Regions from separate parts of the Oxobacter pfennigii genome, predicted to be linked through region 3. Evidence: a T-box and tRNA genes for the amino acid it is inferred to sense, from the RefSeq annotation. Region 3 holds a T-box; the other regions hold tRNA genes.
The links. The T-box of region 3 lies ahead of argS (arginine--tRNA ligase). A T-box ahead of a tRNA ligase gene usually reads a tRNA of that ligase, here a tRNA-Arg.

Region 1 (4,292 bases), on a different contig from region 3:
CCGGTAGCCTTCCTCTTCAAAAAAACCTTTCTTTTCAGCAACGACGAAAGGAGCATCAGTACAATCGGATCTGGACCATGTTTTGATTTCATAAACCTCTTTTCCGCTTTCGTCAACTGTGGGTTTTATGGCAGTGCGCTCTTTTTTGCACGCAGCCAGCACTCCGGTTAAAAGAGCCAAAACAATAGTCAGAGCTAATAAACTTCGTACTTTCATTTTATTTTACACTTCCTCTTTATAAAATTTTATTTTGAAAATCCCTGTGAAGTCTTGAAACCTAGTGCACAACATTTTCTTCCCTCCAGGTAATCACACGCGATTCAATCCATGAAATCAAATGCTTTATCAAAAGACCCAGTAATGCGATGATTACCACAGCCACAAACAATTCTTTGATTTTAAAACCGGCAGATACAACTGTAGAATCTAAATGCAACGTATTTAAAAATGGTTCTAGTTGCAGGTTTTAAAATAGTAAAGATATTGATACGTGACAATACACACAAAAGAAGCCCATCACATTTCTGCAATCGGCTTCTTTCCATAAAAATCGATTTTACTATTGACGGCTTATGTCGTATTTTCTATCCTGCTTTCCTTATCCCATTTAATCCGGTATAATAACCGCTTTGCGGTTACCATATCATAAAATAAAAATCGCTCCTTTGGAATGATTGCTCGATTCTCATAGAAACGATTTTGTGTCATTAGTACAAAATAGATGTACTAACAACTTGTCTGAATTTTCATTAACAAGTCATGTTTCATAAACTTCACCTTATGCTCATAATAAATACTTACTCAAGGTCTTGAATATTCATTTTCTCTAACTGACTATTCTTTCTGATGTTTTCCCTGCAAGCAAAGTAAACTATTAATAATATAGCGGTAGGAATGTTATATAAAAGAAAAACAATAAGCATTTGAAAAATAGCAGTACCAGTGTTCATAATTGGTTGTTTGTGCTGTTCAATTATACTTTCTTCAATTACTGTTCCATCTGGAGCAAGTTGTTGCATTGTGAGTTCTCCGCTCGTGTACATAGGCGTATTTCCCAAAACAACAATTAGTGAAAAAATTAGACAGATCATAGGTAATATAAGCCCAAACCATTTGCTTTTTCGTTTCGATAAAAATATTTGAAGTAAAATTCCTCCGATAACGAAAATAAGTAAAAAAAATATATTCTTTGATATAAGCATATTACAGCTCTCCTTTCATTTTTTTGTATTCTGAAATCAAGAGTTTAGCTGTATCAAAATCCAACTTATCATTGACGGCAAGTCGTTTGATTAGAGCAATATACGGCTCTCTCGCTGTATCATCACTTATTTGAATTTTCTGTATTAGTTTATCAAGTCTAAGTCTTACCGTAGGGTAGGTAACACCGTATTGACTTGCAATCTCTTTCAATGATCCAGAAGCCAAAAGAAATTTTTTGATAAATGATATATCTTCATCATCGAGATTTAACATCCATTCAGGTACAATTTCTATTGCCACTTAATCTCCTCCTTTAAATAAAATTCATTATATGCTTTAACATTATTAAAGTCAAGTAGTAAGATTAAGCTTAATAAAATAACGACAGATGAGTAACCTCACCTGTCGTTTGACAAAACTAATATAAATAATCTGAAATTCGAATATATTTTAAGTATAACATAAACAATCAGGCTAAGACAGATACAATTCTACATCCATTTTAGCCTGATAACCTTGGTGCGCCCGACAGGATTCGAACCTGCGACCTACTGACTCGGAATCAGGAACTCTATCCAACTGAGCTACGGGCGCGTATTTGTATTATTAATATTAGCATACTGATAAACAAAAATCAAATTATTAAGAAGGTTTATAGGATTAAACAAAAAAGGCCTTATGGCCTCTCTTATATAGTGGCTGCCGATGCAGGACTCGAACCTACACATCCCTGATCCAGAGTCAGGTGCCTTACCAATTTGGCTAATCGGCAATATAAACCAGTTCATTTACTTTTAGCTGTAAAATATATTATAAACTCTTAAGAAAACATAGTCAATATATTAATATATTACTTAGATGAAAGTAATTGGATAAATAAATGGCTGCCGATGCAGGACTCGAACCTACACATCCCTGATCCAGAGTCAGGTGCCTTACCAATTTGGCTAATCGGCAACAACATTGATAATTATATAATGTATTAAAATAAAAATCAATAAGTTTTTAACTTAAATTTAAGAAATATCACCATTTATTACTATCTTATTATTTGTTAATTTATGTTTATTTTATACAATGAGAAACCGCTATTCAAAAGCAATATAGTCTCTATATTTTTCAATAGTTGCTTCATCTGTCTCTACAGTTATTACTGCTGCTATTTCATCATATTCTTCTGATAGGACGGTGCATTCCTTATATAAATAAGATTTTAAACCCATCTTGTCGTAAGGCAGCCTTATTTCTACCTTTTTAAGCTTATCATAGAGCCTTTGTTCTATCATTGAAATCAAATCTTCAATGCCTGTTCCATAGAGGGCGGATATCTCCGCTACGTTTTCATGATTTTCATAAAGAAGATTTAAACCATCGGCAAATTCGATTTTATCAACCTTGTTAAGTGCCAGGATTGTAGGTTTATCCAATGCATTCAGCTGTCCTAATACATTATTTACAGCCTTAATCTGCTCATGAGCGTTTGGTGCGCTGGCATCCACCACATGAATAAGCAGATCCGAATATGCTACTTCTTCTAGTGTAGCCCTGAAAGCGTCTACCAGGTCATGAGGCAGCTTTCTAATAAAGCCTACTGTATCTGAAACCAGTATTTCTCTGCCATTTGGAAGTTTTATGGATCTGGTTGTAGGATCTAATGTGGCAAATAGCATATCTGCTTCCAATACATCTTCCTTTTTAACCTGGGAATCTGTCTGAAAGTCATGAGCCAGTCTGTTCCTTAAAGTGGACTTCCCTGAATTTGTATATCCGATTAATGATACAATGGGGATTGAATTAGACATTCTTTTAGCTCTTTGAATTTCCCTGTTCTTTTTAACCTCATTAAGGCCTTTCTCCAGTTCATTAATTCTTTCTCTTATATGCCTTCTGTCAACCTCAAGCTTCTTTTCTCCCGGTCCCCTGGTACCTATTCCCCCTCCTGTTCTTGATAAAACCTTACCTAAACCAATCAATCTGGGAAGCCTGTATTTAAGCTGTGCAAGCTCTACCTGAAGTTTTCCTTCCATTGTCAAAGCCCTGCTGGCAAATATATCAAGAATAAGGGTGGTTCTGTCTATAACTTTTGCACCTATGGTTTCTTCCAAGTTCCTTACCTGAGCCCCCGATAATTCATCATCAAATATAACGGTATCAATGTCATAGGATTGGGTTACCAGACTCACTTCCATGGCTTTACCTGACCCTATGTAGTATGCTGTATCGACTTTGCTTCGCTTTTGAAGTATTTTTCCTGCAACTTCAGCACCAGAAGCTTCGGCAAGCTCACTTAATTCGTCTAATAAATCCTCATCACTTCCCATACCGTCAGGTGTATTTAATCCTATTAAAAGCACTCTTTCTTTTCTCTCGTCCTCAGTAACTGATGCTGTATCTGCAATGATGTGTTTCTCAATCTCTTTTATGACATTTAATATATTGATGCTTAATATTGTATTCAAATCATAAGGACCTAATATGTTATATTTTTCTGTCAGAGCACCTTCCACTGGATAGAGATAACCGGTATAAACATTAGTAACCTTTGAACCTTCTATGCCGGCTGCAGCTATACAATCGAGACGCAAATTTATCAAGGCGGATATATCCACTTCAGATAAATTTCCGTTGCCGCCCGGATGGGTATGTATGCATCTTACCCCTGACAGCCTTCTGTTTCCCCTTCTGAAGCTTATTATAGGCAGGCTGACTGTGGCAAAATCGCCTATGGATACATCAACCACCTTGCCTCTCCTGTTTATAAAAACCGATATCTCCTTATTTATGGCTGAAGTAACTTCAGCCATAACATCGAGTATTTCAGAACTTATTAATTCTTCTATGCTTACGTTTATATCGTAAAGACCATCCAACCTTTCCAAATATGAATCTTTTATGCCCGTCACGTTTCCATTTACTCTCATAATATCACCAGCCTGTATGTTTATTGCATTTTTTGACTTGCTATATTAGTTTACCATATTAATATAATATTTAGTATTCGGACTTGTAATTATTATTTTGCATATAAAATTAAAAAATGCTTAATTTAAATACATAATAATTAGCGAGGAGAATCTTAATGGATGACA
Region 2 (4,292 bases), on a different contig from region 3:
AAACCCATCTTAGTATAGCCCTTAGCGTTAAAGCCTGTATGCAAGGCATGAATGTAAAATTTTACACAGCAGCAAATCTATCAAATGAGCTGATTGAAGCTCAGGAATACAAAAAGCTTATTAAACTGGAACGACAGATATCCAAAGCTGACTTACTGATTATTGATGAGTTAAGCTATCTTACTTTTAATCGGCATCAATCAGAATTATTATTTAAAGTCATTGCAGACAGAGCTGAACGCCCTCAGTGTGATTGTATCTACAAACCTCAAATTTTCTGAGACCATCCTTACAGAGCAGAACATTCAAACAAAGATAAGGATGAATAACTACCGGGGGAATGCTGCAAATCAGTGTTTCCCCACAATTAGAGATTAAGTGGTAAACTTTTCCAATGTCAAGTGGTAAAGAAATTCATTGACATTCACACTCCAATATCTATGTATTCATCTTCATTGAAAATCTCCACTTCTAAAAAATGATGAATAATATAGTTATAAACCTTAAAACGATCAGTATCAAATAATATCATATAATCACCCCTAATTAACACTCTTTTATTATATTACAACAAAGAAATTCCCTTTTGGAGATTTTTTATTGATAGAGGTAATAAAACAAAACCCGAACCCAAAATCAAGGGCTCGGATTTACAGTTGTTTGGCGGAGAGAGTGGGATTTGAACCCACGGTACTGCTCATCACAGTACACACGATTTCGAGTCGTGCACTATAGACCACTCTGACATCTCTCCATGTATGTTAGATTCGCTTTCTCTTAAAATAATCCTTCATTATATTACTGCATTCGCTTTCCATAATTCCGGATGTTACTTCCACTTTGTGATTTAGTTTTGTATTACCTATTACGTCCATTACGGAGCCGCAGGCTCCGGCTTTTGGGTCTTTTGCTCCAAAAATAAGCCTTTTTATTCGTGCCTGCACTATAGCACCGGCACACATTGGACATGGCTCTATTGTTACATAGAGGTCACAATCTAACAGCCGCCACGCATCAAGGGTTTCGGAAGCTTTTTTTATAGCCAGTATTTCTGCATGGGCGGTTGGATCTTTTAATACTTCTCTTAGATTATGAGCTTTGGAAATAACAATTCCATTTCTGACTATAACAGCGCCAATTGGAACCTCGTCTTGTTTATAAGCTTCAGAGGCTTCATCCAGTGCCAGTTTCATAAAATCTATATCCAATATCTACACATCCAAAATAAAAGTAATGTACTTAAATGAATAGCACATCTGTTTGCAATGCTTTAATACGTTAATCATTATAGCGAAGATTTTATATTTTGTCCACCTCTAATTGGGTGTATATGCTCTCTGGAACAATACCTATTCCAGGACTTCCAAGCTTACTATCCTCCATTTGCTTCCGAGGAATTTCGATAATACTGTATGAACATAAACATCTTTATTGCTTCCTTTAACTTTAATAACAAATTCAGCATTGCCCACTCCATTATTTGTTGAGACTGAACCAGTTGGGAAAAATCCATAACCTTCAATATTCCCTGTTTGCTCCAGTACCTTTTCATTATTTTGAATCTGATAAATGGCTTCTTTATATGCACTGCTGCTCTTAATTAATGATATAATGCCAAAAAAGAGGGTGCAGAAAAATAATATACCAATGGCAATTATAATAACAATTATTTTTAAGCATGACGCTCCATCATCTTTTTGCTGGCCGATGTATGCATTATATTTTTCAATGGCCTCATCTTCGCTATGTTTGCTGTCTTCTGTCAATTTTACAACTGCTGTTCCTGCAAGTCTATCCCCTGTTCTTTGATTCTTTTTGTTAAAAAGCATATAGAACAAATCTATAAACAATAAGATAAAAGTAACATTTCTTAAAACTAATTTCTTTTTCGGGTATATTTGTTATATCGCTCTCATCTCTGACTGCAAGCTTAAATATTCTCTTGCCGATACTTTGCCCTTAAAAGATATCTTTTAGCAGGAGAAATACTGTTCCCACAATAAGTGATATCCAGCCTAATGACTCATCAATCAATGTTAAAATCGCCAAAGAAGCTCCTATAGATAAAAATATTACTATATAATCTATAATAAAACTCAGCAATCTTTCTCCAACATATGCAATTCTTAGAAATTTCTTATCCATATCGCTCCTCATTAGCCATGCATATATAGCAACTTTAAACTATATTTAATGTTTCCATAATCCTTCTTTAATAACCTCATCAAAGTAAAAAAGGCTACGAATTTATATCGTATCCTCCTGGCAAAGATTTATTTTGTTATGGTGCGCCCGAGATGAATCGAACATCCGACACACGGTTTAGGAAACCGTTGCTCTATCCCCTGAGCTACGGGCGCATATGGCTTTGACGCTTCTTGCGTCACTTATACATTATACATAGACTAAACTTTGTTGTCAATGCTTAATAGATTATAAAAGAGAGCATATCCCTGCCCCCTAATTATTATAAGCTGCACTATGGTTCTCACTCGAATGACTAAATAATAATATTGAAAAAAGAGCTTATATAACTTAATGCATCCACCAAAAAAATTGAAAATATAAGAACCAGTATAAATCCGATTATTTGCCCTGCAGCCTTTTTTCCCTTTGAAATCCTCTTATAAATACTAAACCCTGAGTTTTTTGGGTTTTTCTGAGCATATACCTCTGGATACAGAAGAAGAAAGGAGCCTAAAATGATCAATATTAATGATGCTATAAGTAAATATTGATTTATCTCATTTATGCTTTGGATCAAATATTCGTCTAGAGAATTAAGCATTATGTACCTGCTATATATCCCGGCAACCAGTGCAATTATCCACATCCAGAATCTGAAGGTTAATATGGTATTCTTTATATATATCATAAACCCGGCGCCCTTGATATCCCAAAGCAATGCAAGGATGGTGCCTACTGTTACACCCGTAATAATAGGATGGAATCCAAAAAAGAAGTCCCGTTTTATATATAATCCAAGTATCCCTGCAAGCATCAATATAAAACCGATTATGTCAGGAAGATCAATGTTAAATATGCGGTTTAAGTATGCAAATATATTTAAAAAAACCACAAGTGATACAATTCCCGATAAAATTGCCATAACCAATTCCATATCCATTACATGTCAACTCCTTGCGTATAATTATACCCCTTTAACAGTGCATATAAACAATCAAAAAAATGCCTGATAATATAATATATATTATATACGAATGTAAAAAATCCTTCTTTTATGCTGACAATGTTTGTTGTATTAGGTTAATTTATGGTAAAAAAAGGGTAAAGCAAGAGTTTATTTACTCTTGCTTTACCCTTTTTACTTTAATATGAATACTCCTGTAAGAGTTTTTGCTTTATCTCCCATAATGGCCTTGAGAGATCCACATAATATTTGTGAGGATTTTCAAACCTCAATACCTCTTCCCATAAGGTATCAATCTGATCCCGGCAGTATTCGCTGATATATTTTAAATTGGGACTCTCATATATGCATCTTCCCTTTTCAAAAATCTTTTCATGGAGCGGCTTGGCGTGAAAGTTAGTAACAACCTGCTTTTTCCACGTATGAACAGGGTCAAAAATCTCATATGGCTTTGTATCATCAATGACCTCATCTGCAAGGGTAATAACGTCCGCAATTGCCTTTCCGGTATCCCTTCTGAAAAGCCTGTATACTTTCTTGAACGATGGGTTTGTAATTTTAGCAACGTTTTCACTTACTTTAATTTTGGATACTATTTTACCGTCCTCTTCAACTGCCGCCAGCTTATATACTCCTCCGAAAACCGGTTCGGATTTTGAAGTAATAAGCCTTTCACCAACCCCGAAAATGTCTACCTTTGCGCCCTGGATTAATATATCTCTTATTACGTATTCATCAAGAGAATTTGAAGCTACTATTTTGCAATCCTTAAAGCCTGCATTATCAAGCATTTTTCTGGCTATATTTGAAAGATAAGTAATATCCCCGCTGTCAATTCTGATTCCTGCGGGTCTGAATCCTCTTGGAATTATTTCTTCTTCAAATACCTTTATAGCATTTGGTATTCCCGATTTTAGAACATTGTAGGTATCTACTAATATTGTACAATTCGAAGGATATATTCTGGCGTAGGCTCTGAAAGCGTCAAGTTCGGTGGGAAAGGACTGCACCCAGCTGTGTGCCATGGTGCCTAATGCCGGGATTCCGAAATCTCTGTCGGTTATCGTGCAGGCGGTACCGCTGCAGCCTCCTATATATGCGGCTCTGGCTCCGAGTATTGCTCCGTCATATCCTTGAGCCC
Region 3 (4,292 bases):
AAGAGTGCCATGTACCGGATAGTAGAAAAAGGTATCGTTCCCGGGATTATAGCATATATAAACAAGCTTCCTGTCGGATGGTGTTCAGTGGCCCCACGGGATGAATTTTCGGTATTGGATAGATCCCGGATTCTAAAAAGAGTAGATGATCAGCCTGTCTGGTCAATAGTATGTTTTTTTGTGGCGAAACAATATAGATGCCGGGGAATTACCATTCAGCTAATAAAAGCTGCAATAGAATACGCAAAGAAGAATGGAGCATTAATTGTAGAGGGATATCCTGTTCAACCTAAAAAAAGTAAAATGCCTGATGTGTTTGCATTTACAGGGTTCATGTCGGCTTTTGAAAAGGCAGGTTTTACAGAAATAGTTCGCCGGTCGGATACAAGACCCATTATGCGGTATTTGATTAAAAATTAATAAAGGAACGATAATTAATGGGAGTGAGAACAGCAGTGAGTATAGTATCCGAATGGAATTTGAAACAAAAACATTTGAAAGAAATAATAAGAAAGGCAGAAAAGTTCGGTGAAGCTAAGGAATTATTTCTTTCCATGCATGGAACGGTTCATTTTGCGGAAGTAAGCAACGCAAAAGAAGCAACGGTCATGGATAAGTTTGTGAACGGATTGCTGGAAAGAGATTATGCTATTATGCCGACAGATAAAGACGTTACTATTGCTTGGAATATTTGGCATATTACAAGAATCGAAGATTTAACTATTAATGTTTTAGTGAACCAATTGGAACAAGTGTTAAACAATGATTGGCTGGCACGGCTTAAAGTTAATGTTACTGACACAGGAAATGCAATGACAGATGACGAAATAATGGATTTCAGCAAATACATTAATATAGGGCAACTGTTAAAATATAGAACTGCTGTTGGAGTGCAAACGCAGAAAATCTTATCGTCTTTAAAATATGAGGATATGAAACGTAAGATTGAGAAAAAAGATACAGAGAAAATATTGAATTATGGTGGAATATTGAACAAGCCGGATTCTATTTGGTTACTGGATTTTTGGGGCAAAAAGGATGTAGCAGGCATTATTTTAATGCCAATTACAAGGCATCAAATAGTTCATTTAAATGATTGCTTTTATTTAAAACAGGCAATTAATAAGAAAAAAACATTTTACAGAGTTTGATCTTCATTTAAATGCTATTCCGGTAGTGCTTACGCAAAAGGTAGATTATGGGTCTGGGTGGTGAAAGATGATGTATGAACGTTTGCTTGATAAAAATAATCCTCCTGCAGAGAATTTTATAAGTGAGCTTATGGGGGTAAAAGGCTATACTTTACTGCTTCAGTTCGAAGATTTTTTAAACCATAATTACCATATATCCAGGGAAATGAAATTTCCCTTTGGAAATAATTATGGCTGGGGATATAAGTATAGTCATAAGTCAAGTCACCTTTGCTATGCATTTTTTGAATCCGGTGCATTTACCATAACGCTGCAACTTGGAGATAATTGTGCTCCTCAAATCAATCAAATTCTTCCGGGCCTGTCGCAAAAGGTAAAGGAATTGTGGCAAAACAGGTATCCTTGCGGCGAACAAGGCGGCTGGATTCATTACAGGGTTACGGATTCGGATGATCTGAATGACGTTTTAGAGCTGGTGAAGGTAAAAGGGAAGCCATCCTCAAGCCAGAAAAGAATATGAAGATTTAAAAATTAATCTTGCCAGAAATTTAGAGATGATGGGTTGCCTATACCGAAAGTAAAACAGAATTTATACAAAGCATTTTGACGTTTTATAAATAATTTCAGCCTTGACACGGGAAACTATTATATTATAATATTCAAAACAGTGAAATTCTATGAAAAGTGAAGTATCCTTATAAGATTTCTGACAGCGAGCAGGAACAGAGTGAAAGTCCTGCAAGATATTATTTGGAGAAAAGGTACTTGGAGGAGCTGCCTGAGCTTTATAAGTCAGGGTGTGACGTTGGCTGCGTTAAAGCCATGAGTGGATTGTAAATACAATCAACTAGAGTGGTACCGCGGATATATCCGTCTCTTATTATATTAAGAGGCGTTTTTTTATTGTCAGTAATTTATATGAAAACTCGCGATTAAAACATAGTAGTTAACGTAGCCGACGTAGAGAAATTTAACGTAAAATACGGGAGGATGTAAGAAATGAAAAAATTAACAGAATTAATTACGGTTACAGTTAAGGCTGCATTTGAAAAATGCGGCTATTCTTCGGAATATGGGTCAGTTACGTTATCCGACAGGCCTGATTTATGTCAATTTCAATGTAACGGAGCCTTATCAGCTGCTAAAAAATATAAAAAGCCTCCTCTTACCATCGCAACTGAAATTGTAAACTCGCTAAAAGAACATCAAGACTTTAAAGACGTAACATGCGTTATGCCAGGATTTATTAATATAACTTTAAATGACAGTTTTATCATTGACTTTCTTAATACTATGATGGAGTCAAAAAAATTTGGCTGCGAAGAAATCGGGGAGAATAAAACCATTATTGTGGATTATGGCGGGCCTAATGTTGCAAAGCCCCTTCATGTAGGGCATTTAAGGACGGCGGTCATTGGAGAAAGCATCAAACGAATGGGAAGGTTTTTAGGGTATAATACGTTAGGGGATGTCCATTTAGGGGACTGGGGGTTACAAATAGGATTGATCATAGCAGAACTTAAAAGGCGAAGTCCTGATTTAATTTATTTTAATATAGATTATAAGGGTGAATATCCGGAAGAAGCTCCTTTTACTATAACCGAGCTTGAGGAGATTTATCCTACAGCAAGCAATTATGCCAAAATTAATGCTGCTTTTATGGAAGATTCAAAACAAGCAACCCTGTTGTTCCAAAATGGCCATAGGGGCTATGTGGCATTATGGAAGCATATTCTGAATGTGTCAATTAAAGATCTAAAAAAGAACTATGCCAATTTAAATGTTTATTTTGATTTATGGAAAAAAGAAAGCGATGCTCAGCCCTATATTCCTAAAATGATAGAGTATTTGAAGGACAATGGTTTTGCATATATAAGCGACGGGGCTCTCATAGTGGATGTAAAAGATGATAGGGATACAAAAGAGGTGCCTCCATGCATACTGGTAAAATCAGATGGGGCAACCTTATATAGCACAACCGATTTGGCAACCATTATAGAAAGAATGGAATTATACAAGCCGGATGAGATCATTTATATCGTTGATAAAAGACAGGAATTGCATTTTGAACAAGTTTTCAGATGTGCAAAAAAAACAAAACTCGTTTCGCCAGATACAAAGCTTATCTTCCTGGGTTTTGGAACAATGAACGGCAAAGACGGTAAACCTTTTAAAACCCGCTATGGAGGAGTAATGCGTCTGGAGCATCTTATTAAGGAGGCCAGTGACAAAGTTTATAAAAGAATCATCGAAAATAAAGGAATCCGGGAAGAAGAAGCAGAAGAAATTTCTAAAAAAGTAGGATTGGCGGCCCTTAAATACAGTGATTTATCCAATCAAATATCAAAAGATTATATGTTTGATTTGGATAGATTTACCTCCTCCGAAGGAAATACAGGGCCGTATATTATATATACGGTAGTCAGAATAAAGTCCATACTTAATAAATTTTTATCCATGGATCCTGAATATAAAACAGGGGAAATATCATTACAATTGCTTTGCAGTGAAAGTGAGGGCAGCTTAATGCTTAAACTTACTCAGTTCAATGAGGTCGTAATAAGCAGCTTTACGGACTATTCTCCCCATAAAATATGCCAATTTATTTATGATTTATCCAATGAATTCAATAAATTCTATCATGAAAATAAAATCATTTCAGAGCGGGACCCCCAGAAACAATATTCATGGGTAAATCTTATTAGTTTAACAAAAAATGTTTTAATTACATGTTTAGATTTATTAGGGATAGAAGTTCCCGATAGAATGTAGTATCCGATAAAAATGTTTTGCCTTTTTGCCCCTCAATTTTTAAAATATGATATAATAAATTCTTTCAGAATTTATTGCGACACAAAATTTGCCATGCAAATTTTATGATATATTAGATTAATTTATATAACTATTTCTTTATCACCGTAGAAACGGTCCCTGGAGGTATGTATGGACGAAAGGATAAAAAAAGTAATTTCAAATTTGCAGCGAAACAATATGGCCGGTTACTTTGTTGAGAACAGGAAAGAATTGCTCAATCTCATGGCCTTACTGGTTAAAAAGGGCGAGAAGGTTGGATGGGGAGATTCTGTTACGCTGGAGGAAACGGGGGTGTTTGATTTTATTCGAAAGGGCGGCTTTATTTTT

Region 1: it encodes a tRNA-Arg, which carries the amino acid that the T-box ahead of argS (arginine--tRNA ligase) is inferred to sense. The anticodon was not compared.
Region 2: it encodes a tRNA-Arg, which carries the amino acid that the T-box ahead of argS (arginine--tRNA ligase) is inferred to sense. The anticodon was not compared.

The regions. Positions count from the first base shown of each region.
Region 1 covers NZ_LKET01000028.1:260,558-264,849, forward strand. Annotated here, with positions in the region: gene OXPF_RS07820 (hypothetical protein) at 1-216, opposite strand, end outside; gene OXPF_RS07825 (hypothetical protein) at 798-1,202, opposite strand; gene OXPF_RS07830 (DUF2089 family protein) at 1,204-1,503, opposite strand; tRNA gene OXPF_RS07835 (tRNA-Arg) at 1,721-1,797, opposite strand; tRNA gene OXPF_RS07840 (tRNA-Gln) at 1,900-1,975, opposite strand; tRNA gene OXPF_RS07845 (tRNA-Gln) at 2,085-2,160, opposite strand; gene hflX (GTPase HflX) at 2,292-4,124, opposite strand; gene OXPF_RS07855 (cation diffusion facilitator family transporter) at 4,283-4,292, shown strand, end outside.
Region 2 covers NZ_LKET01000021.1:385,009-389,300, reverse strand. Annotated here, with positions in the region: gene OXPF_RS04965 (ATP-binding protein) at 1-281, shown strand, start outside; tRNA gene OXPF_RS04960 (tRNA-Ser) at 662-754, opposite strand; gene tadA (tRNA adenosine(34) deaminase TadA) at 762-1,193, opposite strand; gene OXPF_RS04950 (cytochrome c oxidase assembly factor Coa1 family protein) at 1,350-1,829, opposite strand; gene OXPF_RS04945 (hypothetical protein) at 1,960-2,145, opposite strand; tRNA gene OXPF_RS04940 (tRNA-Arg) at 2,285-2,360, opposite strand; gene OXPF_RS04935 (hypothetical protein) at 2,501-3,127, opposite strand; gene OXPF_RS04930 (nicotinate phosphoribosyltransferase) at 3,331-4,292, opposite strand, start outside.
Region 3 covers NZ_LKET01000014.1:68,938-73,229, reverse strand. Annotated here, with positions in the region: gene OXPF_RS01255 (GNAT family N-acetyltransferase) at 1-420, shown strand, start outside; gene OXPF_RS01250 (DinB family protein) at 438-1,151, shown strand; gene OXPF_RS01245 (DUF3788 domain-containing protein) at 1,219-1,671, shown strand; T-box leader at 1,820-2,032, shown strand; gene argS (arginine--tRNA ligase) at 2,151-3,923, shown strand; gene OXPF_RS01235 (lactate utilization protein) at 4,095-4,292, shown strand, end outside.